2 regions of the Eubacterium sp. 1001713B170207_170306_E7 genome follow, and region 2 is predicted to be linked to the other one. Evidence: riboswitches for the same ligand, from Rfam matches in the RefSeq annotation. Region 2 holds a riboswitch; the other holds the start of a gene.

Region 1 (9,935 bases), on a different contig from region 2:
AATGGTTTCTTTTTTCTCCTGTACCTCCGCACGGGTTTTTTCCAACGCGGTTGCACAGTCCTTATCGGCCTGTACGATGGATTTCATCATATCCGCCTTGGCGATAAAATCCGCAAAGTCGGTGGCTGAGAAAAGCACCTGCATATAGCCTTCGTTTCCGTACATGTACATGACACGGACACGCTCTTTTAATTCTTCTTCCTGTTTCGCCTGTTTTTCTTCAGCCGCTTCCAGTTCTGCCGTGGTTCTTTCCAGATTAGCGGTCAAATCACTGATCTGGCCATCCAAGGTATTGATCTGACCGTTGATCTTATCCATCTCTGCGTTGGCCTTGCTGATTTCAGCCTGAATCCCCTCGATGGTGTTCTGGGTCATGTCCACCTGGTACTGGGCAGCCTCTTTTTTTGCAGTCGCGTCGTCTTTTTGCTGCTGCAGTTCATCCTTTGTGGCTGCGTAAACCGGAGAAATAAATATTGATAAACAAAATAATGCCGTTACAATTAAAGAAATTTTCTTCTTCATTTTCTGAAGTCCCCTCCTGTTTTTATACGTCTAAGAATTTTCGGATCGCGAACACACTGCCCACCGCACCGATCACAACACCATAAACTGTAAAGAAAAAGATCAGCTGACCCATTACCTGATCCGGTGTCGCCAGTGCCGAGGTCATCGGAAGCAGTACACTGCCGCCGAGCATGCCCAATATATAGTAATAAGCCAAACGCACGATCATCACCGCCACGACAGCCGCGATGAGTCCCAGAAAAGTTCCCTCCAGGACAAAGGGCGTTCGGATATAAGCGTCGGTCGCGCCGACGTATTTCATGATACCGATCTCCTTCCGGCGCGCGAACACCGTGAGCTTGATGGTATTATAAATTAAAAACAATGAAATAACCGACAGAACAATCAGCACAACAATGCTCATGGTATTGGCGAAATGGTTAAAGTTCAGCAGCGCGTTAATGTATTCCTCGCCGTATTTGACATATTCCACCCCTTTGTCCTGATAGGTCAGCGCAAAGGCCTTGACATCGTCCATGCTTTCCGAGTCCTTTACCTGAACGATAAAAGAGGCGGGCATGGGGTTGTTCTCGGAACTGAAATCACTGAGAAGGCCGGTATAGTCCTCCAGTGAGCTTGAAAAGTTTTGCAGGGCCTCATCCTTTGTTTCAAAGCGAACCTCCGAAATAAGCGGATTAGCCTTCAGGTCCCGCTCCAGGTCGGCGCGCTGTTCCTCGGTGTAATCTACCTTCAGGAAAATTTTCATTTCCAGCTGAGACTCCACATTCACCGTCGCCTGGCGGATATTGATGGTAAGCACCAGAAAGATTCCCAAAATGATCAGCGCCGCAATGATGGAAAAAACAGCCGCAATACTCATAAGACTGTTTCGCTGCATGCTCTGTGCTGTATCGCGAAGGATCGTCCGGGGCATGGTTTTCCAGTGATTACTTCGCATTGCGGTACCGCCCTTTGACGTCATCGCTGGCAAGATAGCCATTTTCGAGGGTCAGAACCCTCTTTTTCATAATATTTACCATTTCACTGTCATGGGTTACCACCACCACCGTGGTGCCATGCTTGTTAATTTCTTCCAGAATACGCATAATATCACGCGATGTTTCCGGGTCAAGGTTCCCTGTCGGTTCATCACAGATCAAAATGCTGGGGTTATTGATAATGGCCCTGGCGATAACAACACGCTGCTGCTCCCCGCCGGAAAGCTCATTGGGATAGTGGTTTGCCCGGTGCGAAAGCCCGACCATTTCCAGCGCCAGAGGCACCTTCTTGCGGATCTTGCGCTCGGGCCGGCCAATGATCTCCATGGCATAGGCCACATTTTCATAGACACTTTTATTCTCAAGCAGCCGGAAGTCCTGGAAAACCACCCCCAGCTTTCTTCTCAGATACGGAATCTCTTTTTTGGAAAGCTTGGAAATATCGTGGCCCTTGATCTTAACCGTGCCCATGCTCGCGTCGATTTCACGAAGCAAAAGCTTGATAAAGGTAGACTTTCCGGCGCCGCTGCGGCCAACCAGAAATACAAATTCACCCTTGTCGATAAACAGGTTTACATTTTTTAAGGCGTCTTTTTCATTTTTATCATACGTTTTTGTAACATTTATAAATTCAATCATTCAATCATCTTCCTAGCAGCTTGGTCTTTTGGCAGTTGCCAATGATGCTGTACCGTTTATTTTATACTTTTTAACGCACAAAAACAAGATTTTCTATCCAAGTTTTATCTAAAAGTATTCAAATTATTACTCGAACGCATTAATTATACACAAAATGGTCGCACCTTGCCTTAATTTTTTGATACTTTATAGCCCTTTTAAGAAACAAAAAGATAAAGGATCACAACTTTTCAGCTGTGATCCTCTCATCATGCAAAAAACAAAGAAACGGAGCCTTTTACCTAAGGAAGAGAAAAGCGTCCTGCGGCGGTTATACCGGCACCTGCATCTTCTTTTCGAAAGTTGACACTTTAGCTCTCCGGTGTCCGGCTGCTCCGGTAACGCGATACGATTCCTGGCCGTTTACCGCGGCGCCTGGACCTTTTTTCTTATCTGGATAAAAGGCGCAGTCCCCGGCCGCACCCTTTTTGCAGCCTAAAAATAAGGATCACAACTTTTCAGCTGTGATCCCCGGTCTTTTAAGCCTCTGCTTTTAATTTTTCGGCAACGTCGGTTTTTTCCCACGGTAAATTCAGATCGTCTCTGCCAAAATGGCCGTAGGCCGCAACCTGCTTGTAGATTGGTCTTCTCAGGTCAAGGTTTTTGATGATGGCAGCCGGTCTTAAATCAAAATGCTTTTTCACCAGCTCCGCAATCCTGTCCTCAGCCACCTTGCCGGTTCCAAAGGTATCGACAAACACCGATACCGGCTCAGCCACACCGATGGCGTAGGCCAGCTGAACCTCGCATTTATCAGCCAGGCCTGCCGCCACAATGTTTTTAGCCACATAACGGGCCGCGTAGGCGGCCGAACGGTCAACCTTTGTCGGATCCTTTCCGGAGAAAGCGCCGCCGCCGTGGCGGCCATATCCGCCGTAGGTATCCACGATAATCTTACGTCCGGTTAAGCCGGCGTCCCCCTGTGGTCCGCCGATAACAAAGCGGCCGGTCGGGTTGATGAAATATTTGGTGTTTTCATCTAAAAGCGCCGGATCGATCACTGGCTTGATGACCTTTTCGATCATGTCCTCGCGGATGGTGGCCGCGTCCACATCGGCGCTGTGCTGAGTCGAGATAACCACTGTATCTACCCTGGTGGGCACACCGTCGTTGTATTCAACCGTCACCTGAGATTTTCCATCGGGTCTCAGATAATCCACAACGCCCTCTTTGCGCACGTCCGAAAGCTTTTTGGTCAGCTTGTGGGCCAGCGAGATGGGCATGGGCATGAGCTCGGGGGTTTCGTTGCAGGCAAAGCCGAACATCATCCCCTGGTCGCCGGCGCCGGTCGCCAGGTCTTCCTCCGCAAGCGTGCCTTCCTTGGCTTCAAGAGCCTTGTCAACGCCCATGGCAATGTCCGAGGACTGTTCGTCGATGGAGGTTAAAACCGCGCAGGTTTCACAGTCAAAACCGTATTTCGCGCGGTCATAGCCAATGCCGCGGATGGTTTCCCGGACAATTTTGGGAATATCCACATAACAGTTGGTCGTAATTTCACCGGCCACTAAAACCAGGCCGGTCGATACAGACGTTTCACAGGCAACGCGGGCCATTGGGTCCTGTTCGACGATTGCGTCCAGCACCGCGTCAGAAATCTGGTCACAGATTTTATCCGGATGGCCTTCAGTAACAGATTCTGAGGTAAATAATTGTTTCATTATTCGCTCCTTAAAAATAGTATTGTCGTAATTCTATTTACCCTTGAGAAAGATCACAGATTTTTTTAAATCCTTAAATAAAAATAACCCCATGCGCGCATGGGGTTTGATTCGTTCAAAAACCCCATCATTACAGTTTGACTGCAGGTATTGGCACCATGCTCACGCTGGTTGCCGGGTTTCATCGGGCCTGTCCCTCCACCTCTCTGGATAGGTAAATATTCAATTACTTGTACTAGGATAAACCTACAGGGCTTTTTTGTCAAGCCCCTTTCTTGGAAAAAACCAAACGGCTTATGGATTCATCCGCTTTTCAATCGCGTCAATATCCTTTGGAATCTGCGGCGACAGGTTTTCCGGTCCCTTTTCTGTGACAAGGATATCGTCCTCAATCCGCACGCCCATGCCCATTTCCGCAATGTAAAGCCCGGGCTCGCAGGTGAGGACCATGCCCGGCTCCAGGATGTATTCCCGCTTATCATTGGTGTCGTGGGTATCCAGCCCCAGTGAATGGCCGATACCGTGGTAATAGAATTCATTGATGTCCTTATTTTGGGGCACAATGTTGTTTTTTAAGCATTTTTCAAGGAAAATATCTTTAGTAGCCTGTTGGATATCCAGCATTTTCATACCCGGACGGTACATCGGGATCAGCTCCCGCTGGGCTTCCAGAACCATATTGTAGACCATGGCCTGTTCATCGGTATATTTTCCTGAAACCGGGAAGGTCCGGCTGATATCGCCGCAATAGCCCTTGTACCGGGCCCCCAGGTCCAGAAGCACCATGTCGCTGCCCTTCATGGCCGCCTGATTCTTAATGTAGTGCAGCACCGTGGCGCTTTTGCCCGATGCCGCAATGGTCTGGAAGGAAACACCCTGGGCGCCCAGCATATTAATGGTGTACTCAAAAACTGCCTGAATCTGGTATTCCTTCATATCCGGCTTCAGATTTTCCAAAATGGCGTCAATGCCCTTGGCGGTTATTTCAATGGCGTCACGCAGGGCTTCTATTTCCTCCGGCTTTTTAATCAGCCGCATGGCGGTCAGGTGGGGCTGTAGGTTCTGCAGCTCCATATCCGCAAAAAGCAGCCTGACCTGGGGATCGCTGGTGGCAAAGCTCTGGTGTTTCGGCATGGTAAAGTCAAAGTACAGGTTGTCGAAATGGGTTTCCTGAAGAATACAGGGCTCCAGCGCGGAATTATAGCGCACCTCCTCCACTCCGGAGCACCTTGCCGCTTCCTCTTTACTGATCTTAGCCCCCACCCATTTTTCTTTAAAGGGGTCCGGCTCATCAATGAACAGGCGTTCCGAGACCTCGCCGTTGGCATCCTTTTCCATCAGAAGGGTTACATTCGGCTCCTCGATCCCCGTCAGATAATAAAAGTTATTATCGGTGTAAAAGGGATAATCCGCGTCCAGGGACTGCTGGACCGCCCGTCCGGAATAAATAATCGCCAGGCTCTCCGGCTCCAGCTTTTCGCCTAATTCCCTGCGGGTTTGTCTATAAAAATTCTGTGATAATGGCATTTTCACACTTCCTTTTTGATTATTTTGTCACTATGGTCTATTGTAAACATAAAAAAGACCAAATTCAATACTGAATTTGATCTTAAATCAAAAGAGCCGCCGCGCTTCACAGCACCCCCTGCCGTCACAATACATATTTTTCCAGAAGCCAGGCCACACCGTCCTCATCGTTGGTTTTTTCGCCAACGACATCGGCGTGCCGCTTAACGCGGTCCATGGCATTCTTAACCGCCATGCCCAGTCCCGCGCCCTCAATCATCGGAAGATCATTTTCACTGTCCCCAATGCAGACCATTTCCGCCGCCGTAATCCTGTAGAGCCCTGCCAGCTCTCTTAAGGCCGCCATTTTGTTCAAGCTCTTCATGGTGATTTCCATGAGGTTGCGCCCCGCGTGAAAGGTAATGGTCCCGTCACACCGAATCGACCGGATCCGCTCGAGCTCTTCCCCGGACTGATAGGAAAACACAAACTTCAGGGCGTCCTCGATTGCCGAAAGATCCTCCAGCCTTTCAATATAAGGCCGGCGGACACCGGGCACCTTTCCGTAAACCTGGCACAGAGGCTGGTCCGGTATATCGTAAAACATGTTATGGCTCGTGGCCACAAAGCAGGGCACCCCAAGCTCCCGGGTCTGGCTTAACACACTGAGATACCGCTCCCGGTCGATGGCGCCCATGACCTTTAAAATTTCATCTTCGTTAAAAATGGTTCCGCCGCCATCGCCAACGTGGTATTCTTTTTCAAGCTCCAGCCCAATACTTTTGATAAACACCAGCTGCGATTCATTGAACCGCCCGCTCGCTGTAACCACCCGGATTCCCCTGTCCATGCACGCCCTTAAGGCCTCCCGGTTTTTATCGGTAATCCGTTTGTCTGTTGTCAAAAGGGTGTCGTCGAGATCAAGGGCAATCAGACGAACCATGCCATCATCCCCCCACTGCCATGAGCCCAAGGGCACACAGGGTTGTCACGATCACACCTGCGATGGCCGACCCCAGAATAACGGACAGCATGCCGCGCTTAAAGTCCATCTCGATGAGAGACGCGGCCAGGCAGCCTGTCCAGACGCCGGTTCCCGGAAGCGGAATCGCCACAAAAATCATCAGTCCGAAGAATTTATACTGTGTGATCTTCTGAGATTTTTTCATGCCCCGGGTGTGCAGCCAGTTGGCAAAGGGGCCAAAAACCTTTGTGCCGCGCATCCATTTTAAGACCGCCGGTAAAAACAGCAGAATAAAGGGCGCGGGAATAATACTGCCAATCCAGGATAACAGAAACACCTGCAGGTAAGGCATGTGCAGCACCAGGGTCCCCCACGGTATCGCACCTCTGAGCTCAACAATCGGGATGGCCGAAATAATAAAAACCTCCAGCCAGTCGGGTAAAAAAGCAAAAAAATTAATAATCGCCTGGGACATTCGTTTCTCCTTTGTTTTTAATCATCTTTATCAAAGCTTAGGCATCTTCAGTACTGGAAGATGCAGTTAAAAATTATATCATTAATTTCGATCCGAAACAACTATAAAGGTAACGGACAAGCTTTCCATAAGTTTTATTTTTGGCTGAAAAACCTGTACAAAGTTTGTCTTTTCCCCTGTATAATGGTAAAATACCAGTAGTTTATTTTATTAAAGGAGACATCATGAAAAAGATCCTCGGACCTTTAAGAAGAGCAGTTGAAAAATACGAAATGATACGCCCCGGCGACCGCATCGCGGTGGGCCTGTCCGGCGGTAAGGACAGCACCGCGCTACTGGTTGCCATGAAGCGTTTTCAATATTTCTCACCAGTTCCCTTTGAACTGGAGGGTATCACCCTGGACATGGGCTTTGGCGGCATGGACTTTGAACCGCTGATCCAGCTCTGCGCCGGGCTGGACATTCCCTACACCATCAAAAAAACACAGATCGGCCCCATTGTTTTTGAGGCCCGTCAGGAAAAAAATCCCTGTGCCCTCTGTGCCCGGATGAAACGCGGCGCGCTTCACGATCTGGCCATTGAACGGGGCTGCCGCAAAATCGCCCTCGGTCATCACGCCGATGACGCCATCGAAACCTTTTTCCTGAGCCTGTTTTATGAAGGCCGCATCAATACCTTCTCGCCGGTAACCTACCTGGACCGGAAAGACATTACCCTGATCCGTCCCTTAATTTTTGTTAAGGAAAAGGATATAATCTATAACCCCGAGGTAAAGGAACTGCCGGTTATCAAGAGCACCTGTCCCGCCGACGGCCATACCAAACGCGAGGACATGAAGGATATGATGAAGGCGCTCCGAAAAACCATTCCCGAGCTGGATGACCGCATCCTGAAGGCCATCCAGAATAAGGAACAGTTCCACCTGTGGTTCTGACCATTTTTATAACCCATTACACCATATGATACTTATATATAGAAGGAGAACAGCATGAACGAAAAAATTTTAGTTGTCGATGACGAAGCCGCTATCGTAGATTTAATCAAAATGGAGCTTGACTTTGAGGGCTATCAGGTAGAGACTGCCTACGATGGCCAGGAAGCCATTGAAAAGGCCCAAAACTTTGAGCCGGACCTCATTGTCCTGGACATCATGCTGCCAAAGGTCAATGGCTATGATGTCTGCAAAACCCTGACACCCATGATGGATGTTCCCATCATTCTCCTGACCGCCAAAACCGATATTATTGACAAGGTTCTGGGACTTGAGCTGGGCGCCGACGATTACCTGACCAAGCCCTTTGACAACCGTGAGCTTCTGGCCCGTATCAAGGCCCATCTGCGCCGCGCCACCAAGGCTCCGGCCGCCAAAAAGACCGATGCCGTGATCAAAAATGGGCCGCTCAGCATCATGCCGGATGAACGGACGGTTCTGCTCGACGGTGAGGAAGTGCACCTGACACCAAAGGAATTCGATCTTCTGTACCTGCTGGCCTCCAACCTCGAACAGGTTTTCCCCCGGGATACCCTGCTGGAAAAAATCTGGGGCTATGATTATTACGGCGACACCCGCACGGTTGACATGCATGTCCAGCGTATCCGCCGTAAAATTGACACCCAGCCCAATAAATTTATCCAAACCGTTTTTGGGATCGGATATAAAATGAGGAAAATCTGATGCAAATGACCTACCGGGGGCGAATGATTGTTTACAACATCGCCCTCTTTATCGCGACCTTTATCATTGTTATTTTCTGCGTTATCCAAGGGGTTACCTACTACTATATCAACCAGGCAAAGGATCGTCTTGGTGTCATGAGCCAGGATGCGGTGCTCTACATCGGGCAGGAGCTCAAGGCCGCCTCCTCCGAATCGGCCGACGAAACCCGCTATATCGACAACAGTCTGGCCTTCAGCAAAAGCATCGCCCAGCTTGAAAACAGCCGGGTCATTCTTTTTGACGCGGCCGGCAACGCCATCGCCGACTCGGTCTCCATCCCTGATAACCAGTTCCTCAGCAATGAAATCGAGCTCTCACGCCAAAAGGACAGCCCGGTTATGACCCTGAAAAACATTGACCACGTCAGTGTTCTTTATTATGTGTCGCCAATCCGGATTGACAATAATTTCCTTGGCTATATCGGTTTTATCTATTCCCTGGACAATATGGATTCCTTCCTCAGCCTGTGCACACTTTTGTTTGTTATCGGCGGGATTCTTGGGCTGACCATTCTGGTAGTGGTTACCCTGTCCTTTTCAAAGCATTTTGTCCAGCCCATCAAGGATCTGACCCGTATCTCAAGCGAGATCAACAAGGGGAACTACAACGTCATGGTGCACTACAGCCGGGATGATGAAATCGGGGATCTCACCCAGGTTTTTAATAAAATGTCACAGAACGTCAACAATGTGATCCTTCAGCTGGAGTCCGAGCGCAAGCGCCTCGCCAGTGTTCTGGCCTCTCTTGACGACGGCTTGCTGGCCATTGACAAAGAGGGCAACATCATCACGTCCAACTCCTATATAAAGACCTATTTTAACGTGTCCAACCCCAAAACGATCTATGACTTCCAGTACCAGTCCTTCCTCCGGGACATGTTCGATGACCTCAAAAACGGCAAGGACCATATATCTGAGGAAATTGACTGCAATGACCGCAACCTGCTGATTATCGGCAGCCCTATCCGGGAAGCGGGTTATGAAGAAAACTATATGATCATCATCCGTAACGTCACTGCCACCAAGCAGTTCCAGAACGAGCAGAAGAAATTCATCAGCTCTGTTTCCCACGAGCTGCGGACGCCGCTGACCACCATTATCGGCTACACCGACATGCTCACCCGGAGACAGGTCGTCGACCCGGAAATTCTGAACCGCTCCTTAACGACCATCAACCGCGAAGGCCACCGCCTGCTGCGCCTTGTCGACGATTTGCTGAATGTGAACCAGTTTGATAAAATCGAGTTTGACGTCAAAAAGGCCAATCTGGACCTGCATGCCCTGCTCATCGACGTTGTGGATCAAATGCAGATCAAATCCGGCCAAAACGATATTGAAATCAACTATAAATCCGATGAAAACCTGCCGGAAATACTCGGAGACTACGACCGGCTTCAGCAGCTTTTCATCAACGTCCTGCACAACGCCATCAAAT
Region 2 (9,935 bases):
GATATCGGTCACGGTTTCGATCAGCAGGACATCTGCCCCTGCCGCTGCCCCGATGTCTACCATCTCCGAAAAATAACCATAGGCTTCGTCAAAGCTGATTTCTCCGAGGGAACCGATCAAAGCGCCCAGAGGCCCGATATCCAGGGCCACATAGCCTGGATTCAGCTCCCTTGCCAGCTCCACCGCAGCTGTAATAATTTCTCTCTGGTCGTACCCGGTTCCCTTCAGCTTATAGCCGTTCGCACCAAAGGTACAGGTGGTGATAATGTCTGATCCGGCTTCGATATAAGCTCTGTAAATGTCCTGAATGATCTCAGGGCGTGTCAGTGTCAGGGCCTCGGGCACAGGACCGATATTTTCAAGCTTTGCCTGAAGCAGGCTGCCCATGGCGCCGTCAAGATAAAGTCTTTTTATTGTTAATGCTTCTGTAAATTTCATAGTCCTCACTTTAGTCCAATTCAATTTCTCCCCATGCGCCCATCCGGTTATCGACAATGATCAGCACGCCCCTGATACCGCCGACGCCTTTAATCCAGTCGATGGCGCCGGCGATATCTTCATGGGTTTTTACCCGGTTTCCCAGAGCCGTAGCCGCGGCATCTGCCAGATAGACATCCTGGCTGATAACGGTGGCCGCGTCAGCCTTTCCAAAGCTGAACGAATGCCCGATGGTGCCAGAGGAAGTACAGATTCCCAGAGGATGGGATGCCGGCTGCAGCCTTAAGGCCAGATCTTTGAAGGCAGAACGGCCCGCATCAATGGCGACCCGCCGGACCTTATCGGTTTTTATAAATAAGTCACCGCCATTTTCGACGATGACTTCTCTGCTCTGTTTTAACAGCTTCGCTCCAACACTTGCTGAGACCGCTCCCGCCACCGCGGCCATAGGGCCGACGCCCACGGCTGCTGACGCTGTTTTCATCCGTTTTATCATGGCTGGGTCATGCGGTAAAACCGGCACCGGCTCAAGCGATGTTAGAAATTCAGGGTTCTTCTTGCCATAATCCTCCAGTATTTTCCGGGTTTCGTGCACCTGACGCCGCATCGAATCGGTCTGATCTGTTTCCGACGCAATCAGAAGATCGGTCTCATATTCCACAACGCGGTAATAGACCAGGCCGTCAGCCTGCATTTTATCCCGGTAAACACGTTTTTCGTACATGGTCTCAGATAAGGGTATGGATCGCGCGGACCGGGCAGGCTTTTATACAAAGCGCACACTCCAGGCATTTTTCCGGATGGTAGGCCAGTACCCAGTTTTCATCCATTTCCAAAGCGCCTACCACACAGGCGGCCGTACAGGCGCCGCAGTCCACACAGCGGTCCTTATCCACCTCAATGACGGAAAGAACATCCTTGACGTCCACGCCGCTTTTCTTGATAAAGCTGATTCCCTTCTCGATGTTATCCTCTGAGCCAGAAACCTCAAAAAGCAGGGTGCCGTTCACATCGTCATCGACAAAGGCCTTTAAAATGTTCAGCTGTAAGTCATAATCCCGGATCAGCTGGCTCGCGATTGGTTTTCCAGTCGCCTCTTTCGGGAAATTCAGCACAATTTTCTTAACCATTATTTGTTACCCCCTTCTTTGATCTTCAGGCTGTTGAGCGTATTGTCGACAGGGAATTTCATGACTGGCTCCTGAAGGAAAAACTCGCCCTTTTTAATCCAGCCTGTCAGCTCATCGGCGATCTCTCTTGCCCTTGTAAGGCTGGAGAGCGGCGAGGTCCGGATCTTTCTCCCTTCGATCTCGACAGAACCGCTGCGCAGCTCTGCATAGCTGACTTTTTTAATCACCGCCCGGTCCTTATCGCTGTAATCTATAATGTTTGTATGAAGCTCTGCGTCTGTTACCGACACAAATTTCATCATCTCTTCATCTAAAACAGGAATCGGAATCCCGATTCCCACAAACATGGAAACCCCGTAGCGTTCAAAGACAGCGGGCTGAATGTACTTCGTGCTCATTTCACGCATTTCACCCATAACTGCCAGTGTTCCTGCTCCGCCCAGCGGATAGCCCTTTTCGTCTCTCGCGCAGCCGGAATTAAACTGAGTCCCCATCCAGGAGACATAGCCCTGAGTTCCAGCCAGGAAAATGCGCGTGCCCATGCCAATGGTCTTGTACAGCGGATCGTTCAGCAGCGGGCTAAGGGCGCCGGCAGTGCTGTAGGTGATGTTACCCATATTGGGGTGCAGAATTCCCATATACGTGTAGATACGCTTTTTTGAGGTGTTGATGGCCGCATTATAGTTCTGATAACAGTTTCTGGGGTTATACAGGTAGGCTTCGTTCATATCCTTCAGCCCGACCCAGGTGTCGATTTCTTTTCTCGGATAACAGTCTGTTCCCGGCGAGGTGGCGTGGAGACGCACTTCCTTTCCGTCGATCAGATCACAGATAACGTGCGCGCCGCCGTATTCCGCGCCTTTATCTGAGGACGGCTGTGTCGCTCCGATATAGGTATCGACTGCGGCCAGTCCGCCGTAGGCTTCGACATTGTTCAGCTCGATTTCTGCCATGCGGATCGGTGGATCGGCGTGACCAAAATTTAAAAAGGCACCGGACGAACACATTGGTCCAAAGGTAGCCGTTGTGACAACATCGACATATTCTGCTGCTTCCTTTGTTCCGCGTTCCTTAACAATATCAATAACTTCTTCGGCTGTGACAATGACGGCCTCGCCTCTGGCGATTTTCTCATTAATTTCCTGATAGGTTTTTGCCATGTTTACTCCTTCTCTTTCTATAAAAAAACTCATTTTCACCAAATGAAAATGAGTCTGCTTTAGATTATCTTTCATTTCATGAAAAGAAATGCTGGATTTGGCACCACACTTACGCAGGTTGCCGGGCTTCATGGGGCCAGTTCCCTCTACCACTCTTGATAATTCGATTATTCAGTTGTACGCTGTATACTAGTATAGCAAAAAACAAATTTAATTGCAATCGTGATTTACAATTCATTTCGGGTATTTTTGATCGCAGCGGCCGCCCGCTGGAAAAAATGCAGGTATACGCCAAAACGGCGTATACCATACTACAGGGCATTTTCAGCACTTTATTTATCGCGTTTCTGTCCTACTGCTGAGAAGCGGTCTGCTGGAGATAGGCGTTCATAAACTGGTCCAGGTCACCGTCCATGACCGACTGGATATTGCCCACCTCCACATTGGTGCGGTGGTCCTTAACCATATTGTAGGGGTGGAACACATAGGAACGGATCTGTGATCCCCAGGCAATCTGGCTGTAATCTCCTACGACATCGTCCAGCTTTTCTTTCTGTTCCTGCTCCATGATTTCTACCAGCTTACCCTTGAGCATGTTCATCGCAACCTCTTTATTCTGGTGCTGAGAGCGCTCATTCTGACACTGCACGACAACCCCGGTCGGAATATGGGTAATCCGGATCGCTGATGAGGTTTTATTGACGTGCTGGCCGCCGGCACCGCTTGCGCGGTAGGTATCTACGCGGATATCATCCGGGTTGATTTCGATTTCCACACTGTCATCGACCTCCGGTGTAACATCCAGAGACGCAAAGGACGTGTGACGGCGTCCTGAAGAATCAAAGGGGGAGATACGCACCAGGCGGTGCACCCCTCTCTCGGTTTTCAGGTAGCCGTAGGCGTTTATGCCTTCGATAAGAAGCGTGGCACTTTTGATGCCCGCAACATCCCCAGGCTGTAAATCAAGAGATTTAACCTTAAAGCCCTTGCGCTCCGCCCAGCGGGTGTACATTCTGAGCAGCATTTCTGCCCAGTCCTGGGACTCGGTGCCGCCGGCTCCCGGGTGCAGTGAAATAATGGCGTTATTGCTGTCATACTCACCGGACAGAAGGGTTTCGAGCTTGAACTTTTCAAGCTCTTTCCCGAAAGCTTCAATGGTATCCGGGAGCTCGTCCATTTCTTCACCCTCGTCGATCAGTTCAAACATGACGAGGATATCGTCGAGGTTATCCTTGAGCTTATCGTACTCACCCTTTTTCTGGCGAAGGATTTTCAGCTCCTTCAGAACCTTCTGGGCCTTTTGCTGATCACTCCAGAACTCTGGTGATTCGGTCTGGGCATTCAGCGTCTCTATTTTCTCACTGACGGCTGGTAAGTCAAAGTGAATCCCTCAAATCCGTCAGTTCTTTTTCCTTTTCATTGATACTCTGTCTGCATTCATAGAGATCAATCATGACATCACATCCTTACTTTTATAAATTTGCGCCGCAGCATTTTTTATACTTCTTGCCGCTGCCGCAGGGGCAGGGATCATTCCGGCCTACCTTTTTGGTTTTGGCTGCTGCGGGCCGGCCTTCAATTTCATTTTCATTGGTTTTAACCTCATCCATGTTGACGTTGCGCTGCGGCTGCGGCGCTCTCTGGATTTTAATATTGTAGAGGTATTTGACCGTGTCTTCCTGGATTCTTAAAATCATATCCTCAAACATGGCAAAGCCCTCTTTGGTATATTCCTTAACCGGGTCATTCTGACCGTAGGCGCGCAGGCCAATCCCCTGCTTGAGCTGTTCCATATTGTCGATGTGTTCCATCCAGGCTGCGTCCACGCTTCTCAGAAGAATTGCGCGTTCCAGCTCCTGCATGTTGGCATCGCCCAGTGTTTTTTGTTTTTCTTCATAGTTGCTGCGGCAATACTGGAGAATGGCTTCCCTGAGTTCGTCGCGGCTTTCCGGTTCCCTGGGCAGATTCAGGGTCGCTCCCTCGGCTACCAGTGTTTTCTCAAAGTAATTATTCAGACCTTCGAGATCCCAGCTGTCGTAATAGTCACCGCCGTTGGTGTACATTTCCACATAGCTGTCAACCATATCCTCGGTCATTTTCCAGATCTGCTCATGCATGTTCTGGCCGTCGATAACCTGCTGACGCTGGTCATAGATAATTTCTCTCTGACGGTTCATGACATTATCATACTGGAGAACATTCTTACGGATGTCAAAGTTACGGGCTTCCACGCGTTTCTGGGCGCTTTCGATGCCCTTGGTCAGCATTTTGTTTTCAATGGGGGTATCTTCGTCAAGGCCGATGCTCTCAACCATGTTCTGAATTCTTTCAGAACCGAAAATACGCATCAGGTCATCCTCCAGTGAAACGAAAAACTGTGAGGAGCCCGGGTCGCCCTGACGGCCGGAACGGCCGCGCAGCTGATTGTCAATACGGCGGCTCTCATGGCGCTCCGTACCGATAATGTGCAGTCCGCCCAGCTCCTGAACGCCTTCTCCGAGGACGATATCCGTACCACGGCCCGCCATATTGGTGGAAATGGTGACAGCGTCCATCTGCCCGGCATTTGAGACAATCTCGGCTTCACGCTCCAGATATTTCGCGTTCAGGACATTATGCTTAATGCCTTCCCGCTTGAGGTATTTGCTCAGCAGCTCTGATTTTTCAATGGAGATTGTCCCGATCAGAATCGGCTGCCCGGTGGCATGGCGCTGCTTGACCTCTTCCGCCACTGCTTTGAATTTCCCCTCTTCACTTTTGTAAACAAGGTCGTTCATATCGTTGCGGACCATTGGTTTGTTGGTTGGAATGGTCACAACGTTCAGGTTGTATATGGTATTGAACTCTTCTTCCTCGGTCTTTGCCGTACCGGTCATACCGGAGAGCTTGTTGAACATTCTGAAGTAGTTCTGGAAGGTAATGGTCGCCAGCGTTTTTGACTCGCGGTTGACCTTTACGTGTTCCTTGGCTTCGATGGCCTGGTGAAGGCCGTTGGAGTAACGGCGGCCCGGCATCAGACGGCCTGTAAATTCATCGACGATGATGATCTCGCCGTCCTTTACAACATAGTCGCGGTCCTTAAACATCAGAGCATTGGCGTGCAGAGCCTGGTTGATGTTGTGGGAAATTTCCATATTATCCACATCTGCCAGATTATCCAGGCCAAAATATTTTTCAGCCTTTTCCACACCCTTTTCGGTCAGCATAACGGATTTTGCCTTTTCATCCTTGCTGTAATCACCCTTTTCCTCAATGGGGCGGTCATCTTCCTTTTCGTCGCCGTCCCAGGTATCTTCCTTGAGACGCTTGACAAACATGTCCGCCTGCTCATACAGCTTGGTGCTCTTGTCACCGCTGCCTGAGATGATCAGCGGGGTTCTGGCCTCGTCAATGAGCACGGAGTCCACTTCATCGATAATGGCGTAATTGAGCACGCGCTGTACCTGCTGGGCCTTCTGCGACGCCATATTGTCACGCAGGTAGTCAAACCCAAATTCGTTGTTGGTCCCGTAGGTAATGTCCGCGTTGTAAGCCTCGATTTTTTCATCAAAGCTCAGGCCGTGAACCACCAGGCCGACCTTTAAGCCTAAAAACTCATGAACCTTGCCCATCCACTGGCTGTCACGCGTGGCCAAGTAATCATTGACGGTTACAATATAAACACCCTTTTCCTCGAGGGCATTCAAATAAGCCGGCAGGGTAGACACAAGGGTTTTCCCTTCACCGGTTTTCATTTCCGCGATATTCCCTTCGTGAAGGACCATACCGCCAAGCAGCTGGACCGGGAAATGCTTCATGCCGATTGAGCGGTAAGCTGCCTCACGGACCGTGGCAAAGGCTTCGACCAGAATATCGTCCAAGGTCTCTCCGTTTGCCAGCCGCTCCTTTAACAGAACAGTCTGATTTTTTAATTCATTATCCGACATGGCGCTGTACTGGTCATCCAATGCCAGAATCTTATCTACTTTTTTTTGCAGTCTTTTGATGTCTTTTTTATTGACATCAAATATTCCATCTAAAAACCCCAAAGTATTCACTCCTTACAGTTATATAAAAATTATTTAATTCGATATTAAGCACACTTACAGAACAGTATAACATATTTTGTCCATTATACCAAAAAAACTTAAAAGGGATTGAAGTTTTTTAACCTCAATCCCTGCATTTTAATTATTTTTTAATCTTTTTTCTTGCGCCAGAACACAACGTCCTTGCCGTCGACATTCAGCTTAACACGTTCATATCCGGCTCTTTCGCGTTCCTCATCCGGATCGGCCGCGCTGGCTTTCACTTCGGCACTGGCTGTCTGAGGCGCTGCCGCTGTCGGCTGCGGAGCGGCTGTTACAGCCACTGGTGCTGCCGGTTCTTCAATCGGCGGTGTAATCACCGGTTCCGCGGGCTTCTGAACTGCGGCGGCTGCCTGCTGAGCCGCAATGGTCTGTGCCTGAAGCTCTTCAGCTGTAATCTGACGGTGGACAGGCTGGGCTTCGGTTACTGCCTGGGCCTTCGCTACAGCGGCTGCGCGGGCCACTGCCTTTTCCGCCGCGACCTTTTCGCGTTCTGCCTTAAATGGTTCCTTGACGTCAACGTATCTGGTACGGCGGCGTTTACGGGCACGGACACGTTCCTGTTCCTGATTAACCTGCTGCCAGATACTGAGCATATCGTCTTCTGTACGTTCTTCTTTTTCTGTATTGATCATAGTTGCTCCATATTCCGGATTGCTGACAATCTTATCATCCTCCACAACAAACGGTGTCTTTTCCTCAACAACCACTGGCTGCGGCTGTGGAACCGGCTCAATATTGATCACAGGTTCCTGGATAACAACGCGCTGTTCCGGGGCTTTTTCCTCCGGTTTTTCCTCAGTTTTAATTTCTTCCTGTTCCTTTTCAAAGGCAAGCTTGCCCTTTTCCTTTTCAGCATAAAACGATTGGGTAAAGAAACCGGAAACCGGTCCTGTATCTTCATCTGAAAAATCTTCTTTTACTTCAGTTGGCTCATAGGTTCCAATATCCTTGATGGCCGTAAACACTTTTGTATCCTGGCCAGAGTCATACTCATCCAAAATGGACTTGCCCATGCTGGCGTCTCCGCCATTGTTCTGAATCTCAGCAATGGTTTCCGGCGTCAGCTTTGGAATAACATCGGTCATGCTCTCAAAGGAGTCCTCGAGGTTTTCAATCGGATCCTCTTCAAAATCTTCTTCCGGGTAGTAGTCGTCATTTTCGTCATCATAATCGTCAAAAAAGTCGTCTTCGTCATCTTCGTCCGGCGGCAGAATATAATCTTCCTCGCCGATCGGTTCGTCCTTATTAAAGACAGAATCTGCCGGAATGCGGTTCATGGCATACTGTACCCAGCCGATAAGGCCAGCAAAAACAACGGCACTGCCGATACTGAAACCGCCGATGCTACCGATATACTGCATAAAGCCGCCGACAAACGGAATGGGCACATTAACCCCCAGCACCCAGAGCCCGGTCTGCTGCATTACCGCGTACACCGCATTGGTTCCCTCATTAATGCTGGTGGCAAAGGCCGAGGTCTCCGGAAGCGATTCCACAATTTTTGCCGCCACCGGCATCTTGCCGCCATTGATAAAGGTGACAATAAAATTCGCCGTGATACCCACAGCCATCATAATGGTCCAGAAATCATCCAGGTTAAAGACCAGCGTGACCAAAATTAAAATGTAGCTGATAAAATTAACCACTGGTAAGAACGCATCAACCGCTTCGATACCGCCAGTATAATAATACAGATGGAGTCCAAACTGCAAAATAATTCCGATAATTCCCAAAGGCAGCAAGGAGATCTTCTTCGCTTTGAAGCCTTTAAAGCTCCCGCCTCTGATAAAGCCAATGATTAGTCCTAGTATAATTGCTATTAGTACAAACATAACTTCCCTACCCTCTGTATTTATTGTGAAAAGTAAACACGCATTCTAATGACATTATATTACATCTATTTTAAATCAAAAGATTTATTATGTCAAACAAAAACACCCGTTAAATACTACTTCTTAACGGGTGTTAGGGTTTATTTCACTAGAAAATCGGCTCGATCAGGCCATAGTTTCCGTCTTTTCTCATGTAAACAACGTTAACATCCTCAGTTTCTGCGTTTAAAAATACAAAGAAATCATGTCCCAAAAGCTCCATCTGCATGGTCGCTTCATCGACGGACATTGGCTTAACGGCAAATTTCTTTGTGCGCACAACCTTTGGCGGATGCTCTTCGTAATCTTCCATTGGTTCGAGACCTTCCAGATTATATTTCAATGCTTCTTCAGCGTAACGTTTTTGCAGTTTTGTTTTATGTTTTCTTAACTGGCTTTCCAGTTTGTCAACTACAGCTTCAATGGACCCGGCCATATCTTCGCTTTTTTCTTCAGCTCTTAAAATCGTTTTACCCATTGGAATGGTTATTTCCAGCATCTGGAAGTTCTTTTCCTTGCTGAAAGTCGCATACACTTCTGTCTCCTGCCCAAAGTAGCGGTCAAACTTTTCGAACTTTTTCCTGAGTGCTTCTTTTAAACCTTCTGATACATGCATGTTTTTTCCGTAAATTGTGAATTTCATAATGATAACTCCTTTCAAAAGGTCACTGTACCAACACATTAAAACGATTAACAAGAACCGTCATCTGCACTGGTGATGGCAATATTATACCATAACTTACGCCAAAATGCACATACAAATTGTTACAATAATGTAACAGGGAGGCATAAAGCCTCCCTGTTGTCCCGCCTGACCTGGTTTTTTCCCCCACACTCGCCAGCTGGGAGTTTAGCTCAAGGTTTATATCACAACTCCTCCTCTCGGCTTAACGCCGGCTGGTCTTACATCTAGGCCGCACTATGATCAGCTCTCCGCTTTTAGAGAGCCTTACGTGGATCGCTTCGCCTGCGACTGGCATCGACTTTCAACCACAAACACGGGACCACTTCATTATAAAGAAACCTTTAAGGCCTGTCAAGCATACAAAAAATAAAGAAACAGGCACGCTTAAGCTGTACCTGCTCGGATAACCTATTTAATTTTTCATTTTAATTCTTCAACGTCATCAATGGACAGACCTGTGATTTTCGCTATCTCTGCAACCGGATAATCACGATCAATCATGGTGCTCGCAATTTTCAAGCGAACATCAGCTTCGCTATCATTTCCCATACCAGGCATGGTGTGGTCAACTACAGTTCGGT

What was found. Region 2 has a riboswitch for S-adenosylmethionine ahead of I2B62_RS11975 (homocysteine biosynthesis protein). Riboswitches for the same ligand answer to the same signal wherever they lie in the genome.
Region 1: it holds a riboswitch for S-adenosylmethionine, as region 2 does, so the genes downstream of both, metK (methionine adenosyltransferase) here and I2B62_RS11975 (homocysteine biosynthesis protein) in region 2, are expected to answer to the same signal.

The regions. Positions count from the first base shown of each region.
Region 1 covers NZ_JADMVE010000007.1:201,667-211,601, reverse strand. Annotated here, with positions in the region: gene I2B62_RS16970 (peptidoglycan DD-metalloendopeptidase family protein) at 1-522, opposite strand, end outside; gene ftsX (permease-like cell division protein FtsX) at 545-1,462, opposite strand; gene ftsE (cell division ATP-binding protein FtsE) at 1,452-2,141, opposite strand; gene metK (methionine adenosyltransferase) at 2,660-3,841, opposite strand; SAM riboswitch class I at 3,960-4,055, opposite strand; gene I2B62_RS16950 (aminopeptidase P N-terminal domain-containing protein) at 4,133-5,365, opposite strand; gene I2B62_RS16945 (HAD family hydrolase) at 5,490-6,287, opposite strand; gene I2B62_RS16940 (small multi-drug export protein) at 6,292-6,783, opposite strand; gene I2B62_RS16935 (ATP-binding protein) at 7,008-7,718, shown strand; gene I2B62_RS16930 (response regulator transcription factor) at 7,773-8,459, shown strand; gene I2B62_RS16925 (ATP-binding protein) at 8,459-9,935, shown strand, end outside.
Region 2 covers NZ_JADMVE010000004.1:280,064-289,998, forward strand. Annotated here, with positions in the region: gene I2B62_RS11960 (homocysteine S-methyltransferase family protein) at 1-438, opposite strand, end outside; gene I2B62_RS11965 (UPF0280 family protein) at 449-1,162, opposite strand; gene I2B62_RS11970 (NIL domain-containing protein) at 1,167-1,568, opposite strand; gene I2B62_RS11975 (homocysteine biosynthesis protein) at 1,568-2,728, opposite strand; SAM riboswitch class I at 2,790-2,893, opposite strand; one part of gene prfB (peptide chain release factor 2) at 3,081-4,106, opposite strand; one part of gene prfB (peptide chain release factor 2) at 4,108-4,182, opposite strand; gene secA (preprotein translocase subunit SecA) at 4,201-6,756, opposite strand; gene I2B62_RS11990 (DUF5317 family protein) at 6,906-8,630, opposite strand; gene raiA (ribosome-associated translation inhibitor RaiA) at 8,779-9,312, opposite strand; gene I2B62_RS12000 (hypothetical protein) at 9,775-9,935, opposite strand, start outside.